Regions from separate parts of the Chromobacterium sp. CV08 genome, predicted to be linked through region 2. Evidence: predicted binding sites of a transcription regulator. Region 2 holds the regulator's gene; each other region holds the start of a gene.
The links. Region 2 encodes HrcA, which represses chaperone genes, less so after heat shock. Its sites were predicted from a motif close to ATTAGCACTCGNNNNNNNCGAGTGCTAAT; they were not measured.

Region 1: rpoH (RNA polymerase sigma factor RpoH) is a predicted target of HrcA. The motif match lies at 5,286-5,314, and genes of this name have one in related genera.
Region 3: groES (co-chaperone GroES) is a predicted target of HrcA. The motif match lies at 3,075-3,103, and genes of this name have one in related genera.

What each region holds. Positions count from the first base shown of each region.
Region 1 covers NZ_CP150453.1:4,654,814-4,660,994, forward strand. The annotation lists gene tuf (elongation factor Tu) at 1-819, opposite strand, end outside; tRNA gene WNM05_RS21270 (tRNA-Thr) at 860-934, opposite strand; tRNA gene WNM05_RS21275 (tRNA-Gly) at 960-1,033, opposite strand; tRNA gene WNM05_RS21280 (tRNA-Tyr) at 1,086-1,170, opposite strand; gene WNM05_RS21285 (YfhL family 4Fe-4S dicluster ferredoxin) at 1,310-1,561, opposite strand; gene rsmD (16S rRNA (guanine(966)-N(2))-methyltransferase RsmD) at 1,663-2,217, opposite strand; gene ftsY (signal recognition particle-docking protein FtsY) at 2,453-3,595, shown strand; gene ftsE (cell division ATP-binding protein FtsE) at 3,658-4,311, shown strand; gene ftsX (permease-like cell division protein FtsX) at 4,308-5,216, shown strand; gene rpoH (RNA polymerase sigma factor RpoH) at 5,345-6,181, shown strand, end outside.
Region 2 covers NZ_CP150453.1:3,632,204-3,638,384, forward strand. The annotation lists gene dnaX (DNA polymerase III subunit gamma/tau) at 1-265, opposite strand, end outside; gene mltB (lytic murein transglycosylase B) at 360-1,403, opposite strand; gene hrcA (heat-inducible transcriptional repressor HrcA) at 1,450-2,469, opposite strand; gene recA (recombinase RecA) at 2,628-3,680, shown strand; gene recX (recombination regulator RecX) at 3,680-4,138, shown strand; gene WNM05_RS16670 (SRPBCC family protein) at 4,142-4,600, shown strand; gene alaS (alanine--tRNA ligase) at 4,664-6,181, shown strand, end outside.
Region 3 covers NZ_CP150453.1:4,464,549-4,470,729, reverse strand. The annotation lists gene rfbG (CDP-glucose 4,6-dehydratase) at 1-39, opposite strand, end outside; gene rfbF (glucose-1-phosphate cytidylyltransferase) at 36-809, opposite strand; gene WNM05_RS20340 (MraY family glycosyltransferase) at 1,957-3,015, shown strand; gene groES (co-chaperone GroES) at 3,173-3,460, shown strand; gene groL (chaperonin GroEL) at 3,510-5,150, shown strand; gene rfbC (dTDP-4-dehydrorhamnose 3,5-epimerase) at 5,245-5,787, opposite strand; gene rfbA (glucose-1-phosphate thymidylyltransferase RfbA) at 5,806-6,181, opposite strand, start outside.

The DNA.
Region 1 (6,181 bases), 1.0 Mb from region 2:
GGCTTGACCTTGGTCCAGCAGCTTGCGGAACATTTCCACGCCGGTGCAGGTGGTCTTCACGGTAGCCTTCAGGCCCACGATTTCCAGCTCTTCGCCGACCTTCACGATGCCGCGCTCAACGCGACCGGTCACCACGGTGCCACGGCCCGAGATCGAGAACACGTCTTCGATCGGCAGCAGGAACGGCTTGTCGATGGCGCGTTCCGGCGTCGGGATGTAGCTGTCCAGCGCGTCGGCCAGGCGGAAGATCGACGGTTCACCCATTTCGGACTGGTCGCCTTCCAGCGCCAGACGAGCGGAGCCGGTCACGATCGGGGTGTCGTCGCCCGGGAAGTCGTAGGAAGACAGCAGATCGCGCACTTCCATTTCCACCAGTTCCAGCAGCTCGGCGTCGTCAACCAGGTCAGCCTTGTTCAGGTAGACGATGATGTACGGAACGCCAACCTGACGGGACAGCAGGATGTGTTCGCGGGTTTGCGGCATCGGACCGTCAGCGGCCGAGCACACCAGGATCGCGCCGTCCATCTGAGCCGCGCCGGTGATCATGTTCTTCACATAGTCGGCGTGGCCCGGGCAGTCTACGTGAGCGTAGTGGCGGGATTCGGTTTCGTATTCAACGTGCGCGGTATTGATGGTGATACCGCGGGCCTTTTCTTCCGGCGCGCTGTCGATCTGGGAGTAGTCCTTGGCTTCGCCACCGAACTTCTTCGACAGAATGGTGGTGATAGCAGCGGTCAGAGTGGTTTTACCATGGTCCACGTGACCGATGGTGCCGACGTTTACGTGCGGTTTGGTCCGCTCGAACTTTTCCTTAGCCATGGCAAATTTCCTGAATACGAAACAAGCAAATAAATAGTGGTGGTGCCCATGGGCAGAATTGAACTGCCGACCTCTCCCTTACCAAGGGAGTGCTCTACCCCTGAGCTACATGGGCCCTTAAACAGGCTACATCAAACACTTGGAGCGGGTGAAGGGAATCGAACCCTCGTCGTAAGCTTGGAAGGCTTCTGCTCTACCATTGAGCTACACCCGCCTGGCCTCAACAACGAGAAGCCGACTTCACAGCCAAGCGCTTCATCTAATTCTGGTGGAGGGAGAAGGATTCGAACCTTCGAAGGCAGAGCCGTCAGATTTACAGTCTGATCCCTTTGACCGCTCGGGAATCCCTCCTGAAAGAGACCCGAATATTATAGACAGCCCCCTCCTCCGTCAACACCTTTCGCAAAAAAAATAGAACTTTTTTGCTCCGAAATAAAAAACGCCCCGCAAGCGGCGGGGCGTTTCCTTTTCGATCAGGGACTTGCGGATATCAGCCCTGTCCGGAAATCTTCAGATACTTCTGGTGCAGCTCCTCCTGGGTCTCCTGATGGGAGGGGTCCAGCGGGATGCAATCGACCGGACAGACCTGCTGGCACTGCGGTTCGTCGTAGTGACCGACGCACTGGGTGCATAGATTCGGGTCGATCTGGTAGATCTCTTCGCCCTGCGAGATCGCGTTGTTCGGGCACTCCGGCTCACAGACGTCGCAGTTGATGCATTCGTCGGTAATCATCAAAGACATAGTAAATTCCTCAGGTATTCCACAACATGAATTCTGTCACCCGCGATTCCGGCTCGCAAGTTCGCATTGCTTATATCTATATGTGTCGCTCGAATCCGGCGCTATGCCGGCTGACGCCGCAGCAGGCCGTATTGCACGATGCCGGCCTTGTCGCGCCTATGCTCGACCAGGCCGTCAGGCAGCGCCTCGGGCCACTGCCGCGCCTCCACGTAGGCGACGCCGTCGTCGCTGAGCCGCTCCGCCAGCAATGGCAGCGCCTGCTCCAGCAGATCGGAATCGTAGGGGGGATCGACGAAGATCACATCGAAGCGCTCGCGGCTGTTCTTCAGATACAGCAGCGCGTCGCCGGCCTGGACCTCCAGCGCAGCGGCCTGCAGCAGCTGGCGGTTCGCCTGCAAAGACTCGTAGGCCTTGCGCGATTTTTCCACCATCACCACCCGGCGCGCCGAACGCGACGCCGCCTCGAAGCCCAGCGCGCCGCTGCCGGCGAACAGGTCCAGACAGTTCTTGCCGTACAGATCCTGGCCCAGCCAGTTGAACAGCGTCTCGCGGACGCGGTCCGGCGTCGGACGCAGGCCGTCGGCGTCGGGGAACGGCAGCAGGCGGCGCCGATAGTCGCCGCCGATGATTCTGACCTTGTTACGTGACTGACTCATGACTCTCGTCTCTTCAAACAAGCGCAAGAGTTTAACCTGATCAGGACTTTAACGCCTCAATCGCGCGCGCCGGACGGAGAATCTGTCGCATGCGGGATGAAATTCCGCATCTATTCCTTATATATGTTTCCACTCCCGCCGCGCAGTCCCATGGCCGGAACGCCAGCCGATTCTCTACTTGGCGGCGTTTGAGGATACAATTTAGCCATTTACCGCTTTTCTGGCCCATTGACGCATGTTTAGCTTCTTCAAGAAAAAGACCCCGCCGGCGGCGACGCCGCAGATCGAAACCCCGGCGCCGGCCGCGCCGGAGACCCGCCACGAGACGCCCGAGGCCGCCCAGGCGCCCGCTCTGCCGGGCCGCGAGGACGCCGCGGCGGCGCCCGCCGACGCGCCCGCCCCGTACGAAGCGCCCGCCGCCGCGCCGGCGGAATCCGCCCCGGCCCCGGCCGAGCCCACGTCGCTGAAGAAAATGAGCTGGACCGACAGGCTGAAGGCCGGCCTGGCCAAGACCCGCGACAAGCTGGGCAAGCAACTGGCCGGCCTGTTCGGCGGCGGCAAGATAGACGAGGACCTGTACGAGGAACTGGAGACGGTGCTGCTGACCGCCGACATCGGCATCGACGCCACCTCCCACCTGCTGAAGGATGTGCGCGAGCGCGTGTCGCTGAAGGGCCTGAAGGATTCGTCCGAGCTGAAGGGCGCGCTGAAGGATTCGCTGCAGCAGCTGATCGGCCCGCTCGAAGTGCCGTTGAACGTCGAAGGCAGAAAGCCGTTCGTGATCATGATGACCGGCGTCAACGGCGCCGGCAAGACCACGTCGATCGGCAAGCTGGCCAAGTACTACCAGAGCCAGGGCAAGAGCGTGCTGCTGGCCGCCGGCGACACCTTCCGCGCCGCCGCGCGCGAGCAGCTGATCGCCTGGGGCGAGCGCAACAACGTCACCGTGATCGCCCAGCAGGGCGGCGATTCCGCAGCCGTCTGCTATGACGCGATCCAGGCCGCCGTCGCCCGCGGCATCGACATCGTGCTGGCCGACACCGCCGGCCGGCTGCCGACCCAGTTGCACCTGATGGAGGAAATCAAGAAGGTGAAGCGGGTGATCCAGAAGGCGCTGCCGGACGCGCCGCACGAGGTGGTGCTGGTGCTGGACGCCAATATCGGCCAGAACACGGTCAGCCAGGTCAAGGCCTTCGACGACGCGCTGGGACTGACCGGCCTGATCCTGACCAAGCTGGACGGCACCGCCAAGGGCGGCGTCATCGCCGCCATCGCCAAGCAACGGCCCATCCCGCTGCGCTTCATCGGCGTGGGCGAAAGCATAGACGACCTGAGACCGTTCGACAGCCGCGACTACATCGACGCGCTGTTCGAATAATCGCCGTCGGCGGCCGCCGGACGCGGCCGTCCTTCTCAGCCCAAACAGCGGGAAATCACCACATGATACAGTTCGACCAGGTCACCAAGCGCTATCCCGGCGGCAACGAAGCCCTGAAGAACCTGTCCTTCACGATAGAAACCGGCGAGATGGTCTTTCTCGCCGGCCACTCCGGCGCCGGCAAGTCGACGCTGCTGAAACTGATTGCCGGCATCGAGCGCGCCACCAGCGGCAGCGTGCTGGTCAACGGCCAGAACCTGTCGAAGCTGCGCGCCAGCCAGGTGCCCTACGTGCGCCAGCATCTGGGCATGGTGTTCCAGGACCACAAGATCCTGTTCGACCGCAGCGTGTTCGACAATGTGATGCTGCCGCTGGACATCATAGGCTTCGACCGCCGCGACGCCGCCAAGCGGGTCCGCGCCGCGCTGGACAAGGTGGGCCTGCTCGGCAAGGAAAAGAGCATGCCGATACGTCTGTCCGGCGGCGAGCAGCAGCGGCTGTGCATCGCCCGCGCCGTCGTGCACCGCCCCAGCATCCTGCTGGCCGACGAGCCGTCGGCCAATCTGGACCGCGCCTACGCGCTGGACATCATGGAATTGTTCAAGTCCTTCCATCAGGTCGGCGTCACCGTGCTGATTTCCGCGCACGACGAAACGCTGATGGAAGATTACGGTCGCCGCATCATCCGCCTGAGGGAAGGACAGTTCGCCGCATGAAACACTTTCTCTATCTGAACTGGCAAAGCGCCAAGCAGGCGCTGATCAAGATTCTGCGCCAACCGTTCGGCAGCCTGCTGACCTTGCTGATGCTGGCGCTGGCGCTGGCCCTGCCGCTGTCGCTGTACCTGACGGTCAGCAGCGTGCAGGACTGGGTGGGCCGCCTGACCGCGACGCCCCAGATCACGCTGTTCATGGAGCTGACCGCCGAGCAGGCGGACATCGCCGCCGTCAACAGCACGCTGTCCCATCATCCCAAGCTGAAGAGCTTCACCTTCGTCAGCAAGGGCCAGGCGCTGCAGGATCTGGAAAAGCGCAACGGCTTGTCCGGCCTGTCCGACGGCCTCGACGGCAATCCGCTGCCGGACGCCTTCGTGGTGACGCCGAAATCGCTGGAGCCTCGCGAGCTGGAGATGCTGCAGAAAGAACTGTCCGGCCTGCCCATGGTGGAGACGGCGCAGTTCGACGCCCATTGGGCGAAACGCCTGTACGGCATGGTGGAGATGGGCAGGAAGCTGACCTGGTTCCTGGCCGCCGCGCTGGGCCTGGCGCTGGTGCTGGTCACCCACAACGCGATCCGGATGCAGATCCTGGCCCGCCAGGACGAGATCGCCGTGTCCAAGCTGATAGGCGCCACCGACAGCTTCATCCGCCGCCCCTTCCTGTACCACGCGATGTGGCAGGGCGTGTTCGCCGCGCTGCTGGCCTGGGGCCTGTCCTGCTGGCTGGCCGCTTCGGCCAATCCGGCGATACGCGAATTCGCGATGCTGTACGGCGAGCGGGTGGAGCTGCGCGTGCTCGATCCGCAGGAGCTGGCCGCGCTGATCGCCATCGCCGCGGTTCTGGCGATACTGGGCGCGCGCCTGGCGGCCGACCATCATCTGCGCAAGGCTGAGCCGCAATGAATATGCCGCATGAAAGGTTTCCGCTATCGCGTCGATTGTGAAATATCATTGACCGGGGAACCTTTCCTTGCTAGCACTCTCCATACTCGAGTGCTAACATAGCACTACCCAAGGAGGTAGCCATCGCAATGAACACAACATTTGCTCTTCCGGTCCCGTCCACTAGCGGCAGCCTGGAGCAGTACATCCAGGCGGTCAACAGCGTCCCGATGCTGTCGCCGGAACAGGAAACCGAACTCGCGACCCGTTTCCAGCAGGAAAACGATCTGGAAGCGGCCCGGCAGATGGTGCTGTCGCATCTGCGCGTGGTGGTGTCGGTCTCTCGCGGCTACGCCGGTTACGGCCTGCAGCAGGCGGATCTGATCCAGGAAGGCAATATCGGTCTGATGAAGGCGGTCAAACGCTTCGAGCCGGGCCGCGGCGTGCGTCTGTTTTCGTTCGCCATCCACTGGATCAAGGCCGAGATCCACGAATTCATCCTGCGCAACTGGCGACTGGTGCGCATCGCCACCACCAAGCCGCAACGAAAACTGTTCTTCAATCTGCGCAGCATGAAGAGCGGTTTTTCCGCGCTGTCCGAGCAGGAGGCCAAATCCATCGCCGAAGACCTGGGCGTCAAGCCCGAGGAAGTCCGCGAGATGGAGATCCGCATGAACGGCCAGGACCTGTCCCTGCTCGCAGACAGCGACGACGAGGACAGCTACGCGCCGATAGACTGGCTGGCCGACAGCCACAGCGAGCCGACGCGCGCGCTGGAACGCCGCGCCTTCGACCGCCTGCAGTCGGAAGGCCTGGAATACGCGTTGTCGGCGCTGGACGACCGCAGCCGCCGCATCGTCGAGGCCCGCTGGCTGGCCGACGACAGCGGCGCGACGCTGCACGAGCTGGCCGCCGAATTCGGCGTGTCGGCCGAGCGCATCCGCCAGATCGAGGCCAAGGCGCTGTCCAAGATGAAGGCCGCGCTC
Region 2 (6,181 bases):
CGACGAAGCGGCCGGTATCGATCTGGCGGCAGGCCTGGCACTCGCCGCAGGGCTCGGCCGTGGTGCCGGTCTCGCAGTTCAGGCTCTTGGCCAGGATGCGGGCGATGGTGGTCTTGCCGACGCCCCGGGTGCCGGTCAGCAGATAGGCGTGATGCAGCCGCGCCTCCTTGAGGGCGTTGCTGAGGGCGCGGACCACGTGTTCCTGGCCGACCAGGTCGGCGAAACGCTTCGGGCGCCACTTGCGGGCAAGGACTTGATAGCTCATGGGGGCGGATTTTAATGGCAATTGCCGCGCAAGGCGACAGGTTTCACCGGCGCGGCCGCGGGGCGGCGCCGGTGTCGGGTGCGGCCGCTGCCGCCTACAGACCGGCCGAGGCCGGCTCCGGCCGCTGCGCCAGCGCCGCGTAGTAGCGTTGGCGCACCTGGCCGGCGATTTCCTGCACCGCCTTGGCGTACAGCGTGCTGCGGTTGTAGCGGGTGATCGCGTAGAAGTTGTTCAGGCCCAGCCAGTACTCGGTGACGCCGGGCGAAGTCTCCAGCGAAAACAGCACCGCCGGCACGTCGTCGGCCAGCGGCGCCTGCGGCGCCACGCCCATCTTGCGCAAGTCGCCGACCGTGTAGTGCAGCTTGAATTTGTCGGCCAGCAGCTTGTCGACGTCGGCGCCCGGCGCGACGCTGGCCGGGGCGACGATGTCGTCGCCGTGCCGCCAGCCGTGCAGCTGGAAGTAGTTGGCGACGCTGCCTATCGCGTCGTGAGGATTGTTCCAGATGTCGCGGTGGCCGCTGCCGTCGAAGTCCACCGCCCATTTGCGGTAGCTGGACGGCATGAACTGCGGCAGGCCCATCGCGCCGGCGTAGGAGCCCTTCAGGGTCAGCGGGTCCTTGCCCTCCTCCTTGGCCAGAAGCAGGAACTGGGTCAGCTCGCCGCGGAAGTACTCGGCGCGGCGCGGGTAGTCGAAGCCTATCGTCGACAGCGAATCCACCAGGCGGAAGCTGCCGGTGTTGCGGCCGTAATGGGTCTCGACGCCGAGGATGGCGACGATCAGCTCCGGCGCCACGCCGTACTGGCGCTCGGCGCGCGCGAGCGCGTCGGCGTTGGCCTGCCAGAAGGCCACGCCGTCGACGATCAGCCTGTCGTTGACGGTGGACGCGCGGAACTGGTACCACGGCCGCGACGTAGACGGCTTGTCCAGGATGCGGATGATGTTGGGCTTCAATTCGACATTGGCGAACACCGCCTCCAGCTCGGGGCGGCTGAACCGGCCGCCGGCCACCTGCTCGTCGATGTAGCGCTGCACGTCGGGGCGGCCGAGAAAGGCCGCGTCGGCCAGCGCCGGCTGGGAGGAGAAGGCCAGGGCGGCCAGGACGGCCGCGCCGGCCAGTTTCGGAATACGGTTCATCATTGTGGTCGTTCTCTTGTCGGAATGTCTGGATGGAGCGGCCGCGGACTCAATCGCGGAAGGACAGCGCGTTGCCGACCAGCCTCGCGGTGATGTCGACGATGGGAATCACCCGCTCGTAGGCCATGCGGGTCGGGCCGACCACGCCCAGCGTGCCGACCACCTGGCCGTTGATGCAATAGGGGGCGGTCACCACCGAGCATTCGTCCAGCGTCATGACTCCAGACTCCTCGCCGATGAAAATGTTCACGCCCTGCGCCGCCCGCCCCTGGGCCAGCAGCTTCAACAACTCGGTCTTGCGTTCGAACACGCCGAACAGCTCCCTGAGCCGCGACAGGTCGTCGGACAGGTCGTGCACCTGGAACAGCCGCGAACCGCCGCTGACCACCACGTCCTCGCTGCGCTGCGCCAGCGTCTGCCGGCCAAGCTTGACCGCCGCCGCCATCAATTCGGAGATGTCGCCCTGCAACTGCCTGAGCTCGCCCTCCACGCGCGCCGCGACGGCGCTCAGCGCCTGGCCGCTGTAATGCTGGTTGATGAAATTGCCGGCCTCGACCAGCTCGGACGGCGTGTAGTCGCGCTCGGTCACCAGCAGGTGGTTCTGCACGTCGCCGTCCAGCGTCACCAGTATCATCAGCACCCGCCGTTCGGACAGGCGCAGGAATTCTATCTGGCGGAAGGCGACGTCGCTGCGCTGCGGCGTCAGCACCACGCCGGCGAAGCTGGTCAGCTCGGACAGCAGCGACGACGCCGCCTGCGCGATGCGCTGCGGGCTGTCCGGCTGCAGATTGGCCTCCAGTTCGTGGCGCGACAGCTCGTCCAGCGGCCGTATCGTCAGCAGCCTGTCGACGAAGAGCCGATAGCCGCGCGCGGTGGGAATCCGGCCGGCCGAGGTGTGCGGCGAGGCGATCAGCCCCATGTTTTCCAGGTCGGCCAGCACATTACGCACCGTGGCCGACGACAGCTCCACCCCCGGCAGCAGCGACAGGGTCTTCGAGGCGACCGGCTGACCGTCGGCGATATAGCGTTCGATCAGCGTCTTCAGCAGATGTTGGGCGCGTTCGTTCATCATGTCCCCATTGTACACATCCTTCACCGCTCCAAAAGGGGGCGTGGCGCGGCTTTACGACCATGGCACGAAAACGGCGGCCGCAAGCTGCTGTTCGACCTCTGGTTTTCTGCGATAATCGCCCCCATCATTGGTCCGAACACCCCATTGGAGACAGCATGGCTTCCGAAGACAAGAGCAAGGCGCTGGCCGCGGCCCTGGCCCAGATTGAAAAGCAGTTTGGCAAGGGCTCGATCATGCGGATGAGCGACAACCAGATCACCGAAAACCTGCAAGTGATCTCCACCGGTTCGCTGAGCCTGGACCTGGCGCTGGGTGTCGGCGGCCTGCCGCGCGGCCGCGTGGTCGAGATCTACGGTCCGGAATCGTCCGGCAAGACCACGCTGTGTCTGCAGGTGGTGGCCGAGGCGCAGAAGCTGGGCGGCACCTGCGCCTACATCGACGCCGAAAACGCGTTGGACCCGGTCTACGCGCAGAAGCTGGGCGTCAACGTCGAAGACCTGCTGATCTCGCAGCCGGACACCGGCGAGCAGGCGCTGGAAATCTGCGACATGCTGGTGCGCTCCAGCGGCGTCGACGTCATCGTCGTCGACTCGGTCGCCGCGCTGGTGCCGAAGGCTGAAATCGAGGGCGAGATGGGCGACAGCCACGTCGGCCTGCAGGCCCGCCTGATGAGCCAGGCGCTGCGCAAGCTGACCGGCAACATCAAGCGCACCAACACGCTGGTGATCTTCATCAACCAGATCCGGATGAAGATCGGCGTGATGTTCGGCAACCCGGAAACCACCACCGGCGGCAACGCGCTGAAGTTCTACGCCTCGGTGCGCCTGGACATCCGCCGCACCGGCGGCATCAAGAAGGGCGAGGAAGTCGTCGGCAACGACACCCGCGTCAAGGTCGTGAAGAACAAGGTCTCGCCGCCGTTCCGCCAGGCCGATTTCGAAATCCTGTACGGCGAGGGCATCTCCCGTCCGGGCGAAATCATCGAACTGGGCGTCAAGCACGGCTTCATCGACAAGTCCGGCGCCTGGTACGCGTACAACGGCCAGAAGATTGGCCAGGGCAAGGACAACACCCGCGAGTGGCTGAAGGCCAATCCGGCGATCGCCGAGGAGATCGAGCGCAAGATCCGCGAAGCGGTCGGCGTGAAGATCGAGATCAACGAAAGCCAGGGCGACGAAGAGTTCGCCGACGACGCCTTCGACGCCTGATGGCGGCGGAAGGCAAAAGCCTGAAGGCGCGGGCCGCCGAACTGCTGTCCCGCCGGGAATACACCCGGCGGGAACTGGTTCGGCGGCTCGCGCCTTTTGCCGACAGCGAAGAAGAACTGAACGCCGCGCTGGACGAGCTGGCCGCCGCCGACTGGCAATCCGACGAACGCTTCGCCCGCCAGTTCACGGCGAGCAAGGGCGCCAAGTTCGGCAGCCGGCGGCTCGCGCAGGAAATGCGCCAGCGCGGCGTCGCCGACGACTCGATACGCGAGGCGCTGTCCGGACAGGACGACCTGGCCAGCGCCCGCGAGCAATGGCGCAAGAAGTTCGGCCGGCTGCCGGCCGACGCGGCGGAAAAGGCCAAACAGTACCGTTTCCTGGCGCAGCGCGGCTTTCCGGCCGACGTGATACGCCGGGTGCTGGCAGGCGGCGCGGACGACGACTTCTACGAGGACTGAGCCATGGCAACGCGCAGCATCGCCACCGAGATCGACATCGCCGCCAGCCCGGAGCGGGTGTGGCAGGTGCTGAGCGACTGGCGGCGCTACCCGGAGTGGAACCCGTTCATCGTCGGGCTGCACGGCCGCCACGAGACAGGCGCCAGCCTGGTGGCCACCGTCCACCCGCCGGGCGGCCGCCATCTGACCTTCCGGCCGCGGCTCAGCGAATTCTCCGCCGGCAGCCTGATGGCCTGGCGCGGCAAATGGCTGCTTCCCGGCCTGCTCGACGGCGAGCACCGCTTCCGGCTGGAAGCGCTGGACGACGGCGGCACCCGCCTCCATCACGACGAGGATTTCTCCGGCCTCCTGCTGCCTTTGATCGGCGACCGGCTGCTGGAATGCGCCCGCCGGGGCTTCCTGCAGATGAACCAGGCGCTGAAGCGGCGCTGCGAAGCGCTTGCCAGCCAGGCCCCGGCTTGACACAATCGACGGATTCGTCCCGGCACGGCGCCCGGACCAGATTTTGAAAATTGACCGAAAATCATGAAAACCTCTGAAATTCGCAAGAAATTCCTGGATTTCTTCGCCTCCAAAGGCCACCAGGTAGTTCCCTCCAGCAGCCTGATCCCCGGCAACGACCCGACGCTGATGTTCACCGTCGCCGGCATGGTGCAGTTCAAGGACGTGTTCCTGGGCTTCGAGAAGCGCGACTACACCCGCGCCACCACCAGCCAGAAATGTCTGCGCGCCGGCGGCAAGCACAACGACCTGGAAAACGTCGGCTACACCGCGCGCCACCACACCTTCTTCGAAATGCTGGGCAACTTCAGCTTCGGCGACTACTTCAAGCGCGACGCCATCACCTTCGCCTGGGAATTCCTGACCGGCGACGAGTGGCTGGCGCTGCCGAAGGACAAGCTGATGGTGACGGTCTACGCCACCGACGACGAGGCGTACGACATCTGGCACAAGACCGTAGGCGTGCCGGCCGACAAGATCGTCCGCATCGGCGACAACAAGGGGGCGCCGTACGCGTCCGACAACTTCTGGACCATGGGCGACACCGGCCCCTGCGGCCCGTGCACCGAGATCTTCTTCGACCACGGCCCGTCGGTCGCCGGCGGCCCGCCGGGCAGCCCGGACGAGGACGGCGACCGCTTCATGGAGATCTGGAACAACGTCTTCATGCAGTTCAACCGCGACGAAGCCGGCACGCTGCACCCGCTGCCCAAGCCGTCGGTCGACACCGGCATGGGCCTGGAGCGCCTGTCCACCGTGCTGCAGAACGTCAAGTCCAACTACGAGACCGACGCGCTGGCCTGTCTGGTGCGCGCCGCCGCCCGTGAAACCGGCGTCGAATACAGCCAGGACGTGCCGTCGCTGAAAGTGATCGCCGACCACATACGCGCCTGCTCCTTCATGGTGGCCGACGGCATCCTGCCGTCCAACGAGGGCCGCGGCTACGTGCTGCGCCGCATCGCCCGCCGCGCGATCCGCCACGGCTACAAGCTGGGCCAGAAGGGCCTGTTCTTCCACAAGATCGTCGCCGACCTGGTCGCCGAGATGGGCGAGGCCTATCCGGACCTGCGCGAGAAGCAGGCGCATATCGAGGACGCGCTGCGCGCCGAGGAGATCAAGTTCGCCGAGACGCTGGAAATCGGCATGGGCCTGGTGGACTCCGCGCTGGAAGGCGGCAAGAAGTCGCTGGACGGCGATACCATCTTCAAGCTGTACGACACCTTCGGCTTCCCGGTGGACCTGACCGCCGACATCTGCCGCGAACGCGACATCCACGCCGACCTGGAAGGCTTCGAGCGCGCGATGGAGGCCCAGCGCGAGCGCGGCCGCGCCGGCTCCAACTTCAAGATGAGCGGCAAGATCGCCTACGACGGCGCCGACACCCGCTTCCACGGCTACGACGACAGCAGCGTCGACGCCAAGGTCCTGGCGCTGTACAAGGGCACCGAGCCGGTCGACAGCCTGTCCGCCGGCGACGAGGGCATCGTCGTGCTCGACCACACCGCCTTCTACGCGGAAGGCGGCGGCCAGGTCGGCGATGTC
Region 3 (6,181 bases), 830 kb from region 2:
CAGGAAAACCCGCTTGCCGCGCCAGAAGTCGGGATTCATTCCCAGACCTTCCATGGGGCGCGGCCGCTCTTCCACAACTCCTCCAGATGCAGCTTGTCGCGCAGCGTGTCCATCGCGTGCCAGAAACCGTCATGGGCGAAGGCTGCCAGCTGGCCCTGCGCCGCCAGCGTTTCCAGCGGCTCCTTTTCCCAGACGCAGCCGTCATCCGGGATCAGGTCTATCACCGAAGGCGACAACACGAAGAAGCCGCCGTTGATCATGCCGCCGTCGCCCTTGGGTTTTTCCTGGAAAGTGGAGACCATGTGGCCCTGGATGTCGAGCACGCCGAAGCGGGCCGGCGGGTAGACCGCCGTCAGCGTGGCGCGGGCGCCGTGGGTCTTGTGGAAGTCGATCAACTGGCCGATGTGGATGTCGGCGACGCCGTCTCCGTAGGTGAAGCAGAAGGCGTCCTCGTCCTGCAGATACTTGCGCACCCGCTTCAGGCGGCCGCCGGTCATCGTCAGTTCGCCGGTATCGACCAGCGTCACGTGCCACGGCTCGGCGTAGCGCTGATGCACTTCCATCCGGTTGTTCGACATGTCTATGGTGACGTCGGACATGTGCAGGAAGTAATTGGCGAAGTATTCCTTGATCACATAGCCCTTGTAACCGCAGCAGATCACGAAGTCGTTGATCCCGTAATGGGAGTAGATCTTCATGATGTGCCACAGTATCGGCTTGCCGCCGATTTCCACCATCGGTTTCGGCCGGGCTATCGTTTCCTCGCTGATTCGGGTGCCGAGGCCACCGGTAAGAATAACGGCTTTCATTTCGATACTTCCTCCTTGGAAGGAATTCCGGAAATGGGCGCGCACGCCCGCTCAAGGATGCGGCGGCTGCGTATCGTTGCTATGTAAAGACGCGTGTGAGCTTATGACCGGCCGCGTGTGCGGTCGCCTGCCCATGGTTGCGGGCGGAGGACTGGGCGGGATGCCTGTCGTTGGGGAGGAGATTGCCGGCAGATGGCGCTCGGGCAAAAAGGAGACGTCGCGGCGCGGGAAGCGCTGCTCTCGCGGAATGTGGCTAGACTGATCGACATGGCTTGCAAATCCCCCTGTGCAATTGGCAATGCAGGTTCTGGATCGTTCGGCTGTCTTCCGACGGCTTGTCGGGACGAGCTTGTTTTATTTGCAGCGTAAACCGTATGTCAGACAGATGCTTTTTCAGGGATAGATGCGGAGTTTCTCTTTCCCTGATTCATTATTGTTTTGTTCGTTTTGGGATGCGGCCGTTTTTACCGGCTCCAATCGGATTTATAGCACTCTCCGCATGATTTGACTGGCAAATCCTCGGGTGCGGAACGTCGCCGGCACATCTTGTTGTCATTTCGTCTGCCGGAGCCGGCGATTGTCGCTTATTTTCTCCGGGCCGGGGGGATGTTCTCCCCTGGCCAAACGTCCGGGGGGCCGGACTTGCATCGACATCGAAATACCGCTCTGGCCGTGCGACGCCCTCGCCGGGGGCCCCGGCATGGGGGAAGCGCCGCAGCTTGTCATGGCGGCGCCGGACAAGGCCGGTGTATCGGGGAACAGGGTAAATCGACTATGAAATCGAATGCAAGAGGCGGCCGGCGCGCGCTTGTTTTGGCTGAGTGGCCTTACCGGCTTATAATGCGGCGGCGCATGCGGGAGATTGGGCATGCGCGGTATCGGGTTGAATGTTTGTAGCATGGGTTTGCTGCGGTAATGGGCTTGCGCGTTGGCAGCATGGCCGCTGGGCGGGAGCTTTTTGTTTGCAACATGGTCATATCGGTTTCTTGGACGCAGGTATGGATCCCGGTGGAGGTATGGGCGGTCTTGGTGTGGCTGGGGGCGACCCACCGCGCCGCCGGCACCGGACTTTCTCAATCTGAACTGTCGGCGAAAACTTATGCTACAAATTCTGATAATTTCGACTTTTCTATCGTTATTCGTTGCGATGTTCCTGATCCACTTCAGCCATCTGCACGAACGTTTCACTTCCGACCATGATCTCGGCGGGGTTCAGAAATTCCACGCGCTGCCTGTGCCTAGGGTCGGCGGCGTGCCGCTGGCGGCGGGCTTGCTGGGCGGTTGCTGCGTGCTGGCCTGGCTGCTGCGCGATCTGGACATCCTGCTGTTGCTGGCCGTCGCGCTGCCGGCCTTCTGCGCCGGCCTGCTGGAGGACATGACCAAGAAGATCGGTCCGTTGCCGCGGTTGCTGGCCACCTTCGTCTCGGCGGGTCTGGCCTATTTCGCCTTGGGCGCCGGGCTGACGCGGCTCGACATTCCGTTCCTGGACCCGTTGCTGAGCCATTTCGCCGTGCTGTCCTTTCTGCTGACGGTGGTGGCGGTCGGCGGCGTCGCGCACGCGGTCAACATCATCGACGGCTATAACGGCCTGTCCGGCGTGGTGGCCATTTTCATCTTCCTGGCGATGGCCTATGTCGCGTTCAAGGTACAGGACCCGCTGTTGTTGGGCGTCTGTTTCGCGATGATAGGCGCGATAGCCGGTTTTCTGTTCTGGAATTTCCCGCGGGGCCTGATCTTCGCCGGCGACGGCGGCGCCTATCTGGTGGGCTTCATGATCGCCGAGGTGGCGGTGTTGCTGGTGGCGCGCCATCCGCAGGTGTCGCCGTGGTTCCCGATGCTGTGCGTGATCTACCCGGTGTTCGAGACGCTGTATTCGATCTACCGCAAGAAGTTTCTGCGCGGCATGTCGCCCGGCATGCCGGACGGCCTGCACCTGCACATGCTGGTGTACAAGCGGCTGGTGCGCTGGATGGTCGGCTCCAAGGACGCGATGCACCTGACCTTGCGCAACAGCCTGACCTCGCCCTATCTGTGGGCGTTGTCCAGCATCTCGGTGGTGCCGGCGATGCTGTTCTGGCAGAGCACCCCGGTGCTGGCCGCCTTCTGCCTGCTGTTCGTGATGGCTTATATGGCGGTTTACCGGATGATCATCCGTTTCCGCACGCCGCGCTGGCTGGTGCTGCGGCGTTCCTCGACGGCCCGCTGAGGCCGCCGTTTCCGGAGGGGCGGCCGCCCCTCTTGAAAACCCCCCGTGTCGTCCCTATTATTAGCACTCGCGATGGTCGAGTGCTAATCCGCTTGGCCGCTACCCAGATAGATTTTGGTTTTCAACTCTCAAACAGCCACTGCATTAGGAGAGATCAATGGCAATCCGTCCCCTGCACGACCGTGTTGTTATCAAGCGCCTCGAGGCTGAAGAAAAGACCGCTTCCGGTATCGTTCTGCCGGGCGCCGCGGCCGAGAAGCCGGACATGGGCGAGGTCCTGGCCGTTGGTAACGGCAAGATCCTGGAAAACGGCGAGCGCCGTCCGCTGGAACTGAAAGCCGGCGACAAAGTGATTTTTGGCAAGTACTCCGGCCAGACCGTCAAGGTCGACGGCAATGAAGTCCTCGTGATGCGCGAGGAAGACGTCATGGGCATCGTTGAGTAATCCGACCCCTGAACCGATCACTTAAAGACAGAATTCTGGAGAGTTAAGCATGGCAGCTAAAGACGTTAAGTTCGGTGAATCCGCCCGTACCAAGATGGTGGCCGGCGTCAACATCCTGGCCGACGCGGTCAAGGTGACCCTGGGCCCGAAAGGCCGCAACGTGGTGCTGGACCGCTCCTTCGGCGCGCCGACCATCACCAAGGACGGCGTGTCCGTCGCCAAGGAAGTCGAACTGAAGGACAAGTTCGAGAACATGGGCGCGCAAATGGTGAAGGAAGTGGCTTCCAAGACTTCCGACGTGGCCGGCGACGGCACCACCACCGCCACCGTTCTGGCCCAGGCCATCGTGCAGGAAGGCATGAAGTTCGTCGCCGCCGGCATGAACCCGATGGACCTGAAGCGCGGCATCGACAAGGCCGTGGTGTCGCTGGTCGGCGAGATCGCCAAGATCGCCAAGCCGTGCGCGACCTCCAAGGAAATCGCCCAGGTCGGCTCCATCTCCGCCAACTCCGATAGCGATATCGGCGAAATCATCGCCAACGCGATGGAAAAAGTGGGCAAGGAAGGCGTGATCACCGTTGAAGACGGCAAGAGCCTGAACAACGAGCTGGACGTCGTGGAAGGCATGCAGTTCGACCGCGGCTACCTGTCCCCGTACTTCATCAACAACCAGGACAAGCAGATCGCCGCTCTGGACAATCCGTTCATCCTGCTGTTCGACAAGAAGATCTCCAACATCCGCGATCTGCTGCCGGTGCTGGAGCAGGTGGCCAAGTCCGGCCGTCCGCTGCTGATCATCGCCGAAGACGTCGAAGGCGAAGCGCTGGCTACGCTGGTGGTGAACACCATCCGCGGCATCCTGAAGGTTGTCGCCGTCAAGGCTCCGGGCTTCGGCGACCGCCGCAAGGCCATGCTGAACGACATCGCCGTGCTGACCGGCGGCGAAGTGATCGCCGAAGAAGTCGGCCTGACGCTGGAAAAGGCTACGCTGGACCAGCTGGGCCAAGCCAAGCGTGTTGAAGTGGGCAAGGAAAACACCACCATCATCGACGGCGCCGGTCAAGCCGCCACCATCCAGGCACGCGTCGGCGAGATCCGCAAGCAGATCGAAGAAGCCACTTCCGACTACGACCGCGAGAAGCTGCAAGAGCGCGTGGCCAAGCTGGCCGGCGGCGTTGCCGTGATCAAGGTCGGCGCCGCCACCGAAGTGGAAATGAAAGAGAAGAAGGCCCGCGTCGAAGACGCGCTGCATGCGACCCGCGCCGCGGTTGAAGAAGGCGTGGTGCCTGGCGGTGGCGTAGCCCTGCTGCGCGCCCGCGCCACGCTGGAAAGCCTGAAGACCGACAACGTCGACCAGGAAGCCGGCGTCAAGATCGTGCTGCGCGCGATCGAGGCTCCGCTGCGCCAGATCGTCAAGAACGCCGGCGACGAGCCGTCGGTTGTCGTGAACAAGGTGCTGGAAGGCAAGGGCAACTTCGGCTACAACGCCGCCAGCGGCGAATACGGCGACATGCTGGAAATGGGCGTGCTGGATCCGGCCAAGGTGACCCGCTCCGCGCTGCAACACGCCGCTTCCGTGGCCGGCCTGATGCTGACCACCGACTGCATGATCGCCGAGCTGCCGGAAGACAAGCCGGCCGCAGGCATGCCGGACATGGGCGGCATGGGCGGCATGGGCGGCATGATGTAAATCGAGCCGTACAGGCGGGCATGTTCGCATGCCCGTCGACGCAAACAGCCCCGCGGCGCAAGCCTGCGGGGCTGTTTGTTTGCGGCGCGGCGTTTCAGCGCGGCAGCGAGGCGAACGGCGCGCCGGCCTGGTCCTTGGCCGACAGCGTCGGCGCGCCGCTCAGCGGCCAGGCGATCGCCAGCTCGGCATCGTCCCAGGCTATGCTGCGTTCCAGCTCCGGATGCCAGTAGTCCGTCGTCTTGTACAGGAATTCCACGTCGTCGCTCAGCGTCAGGAAGCCGTGGGCGAAACCCGCGGGAATCCACAGCTGGCGCTTGTTGGCCGCGCTCAATTCCACGCCCACCCACTTGCCGAAGGTCTCGGAGCCGGGCCGGATGTCGACGGCGACGTCGAATACCGCGCCGGCGACGACGCGCACCAGCTTGCCCTGCGGATGCGGATCCAGCTGATAGTGCAGGCCGCGCAGCACGCCGTTGCCGGAGCGACTGTGATTGTCCTGCACGAAGGCGACGGTCTCGCCGATCGCCTGCTCGAACTGCCGATGATTGAAACTTTCGAAGAAAAAGCCGCGCTCATCGCCGAATACCTTGGGTTCGATGATCTTGACTGCGGGGATGTCGGTATCGATTACGTTCATGTGTTCCGTCCGGAGTTCTCAGTTCGCCAGCATGGCCATCAGATAGCGGCCGTAACCGGTCTTCTGCAGCGGCTGGGCCAGGCGAGCGACCTGCTCGGCGCCTATCCAGCCCTGGCGGAAGGCGATCTCTTCCGGGCAGGCGACTTTCTGCCCCTGGCGATTTTCTATCGTGGCGATGAACTGGCCGGCCTCCAGCAGCGACTCGTGGGTGCCGGTGTCCAGCCAGGCGTAGCCGCGGCCCATGGTCTGCACCGTCAGCCGCCCCTGCTGCAGATAGCGGTTGTTGACGTCGGTGATCTCCAGCTCGCCGCGCGGGGACGGACGGATGCTCTTGGCGATTTCGACGACTTGATTGTCGTAGAAGTACAGGCCGGTCACCGCATAACTGGATTTC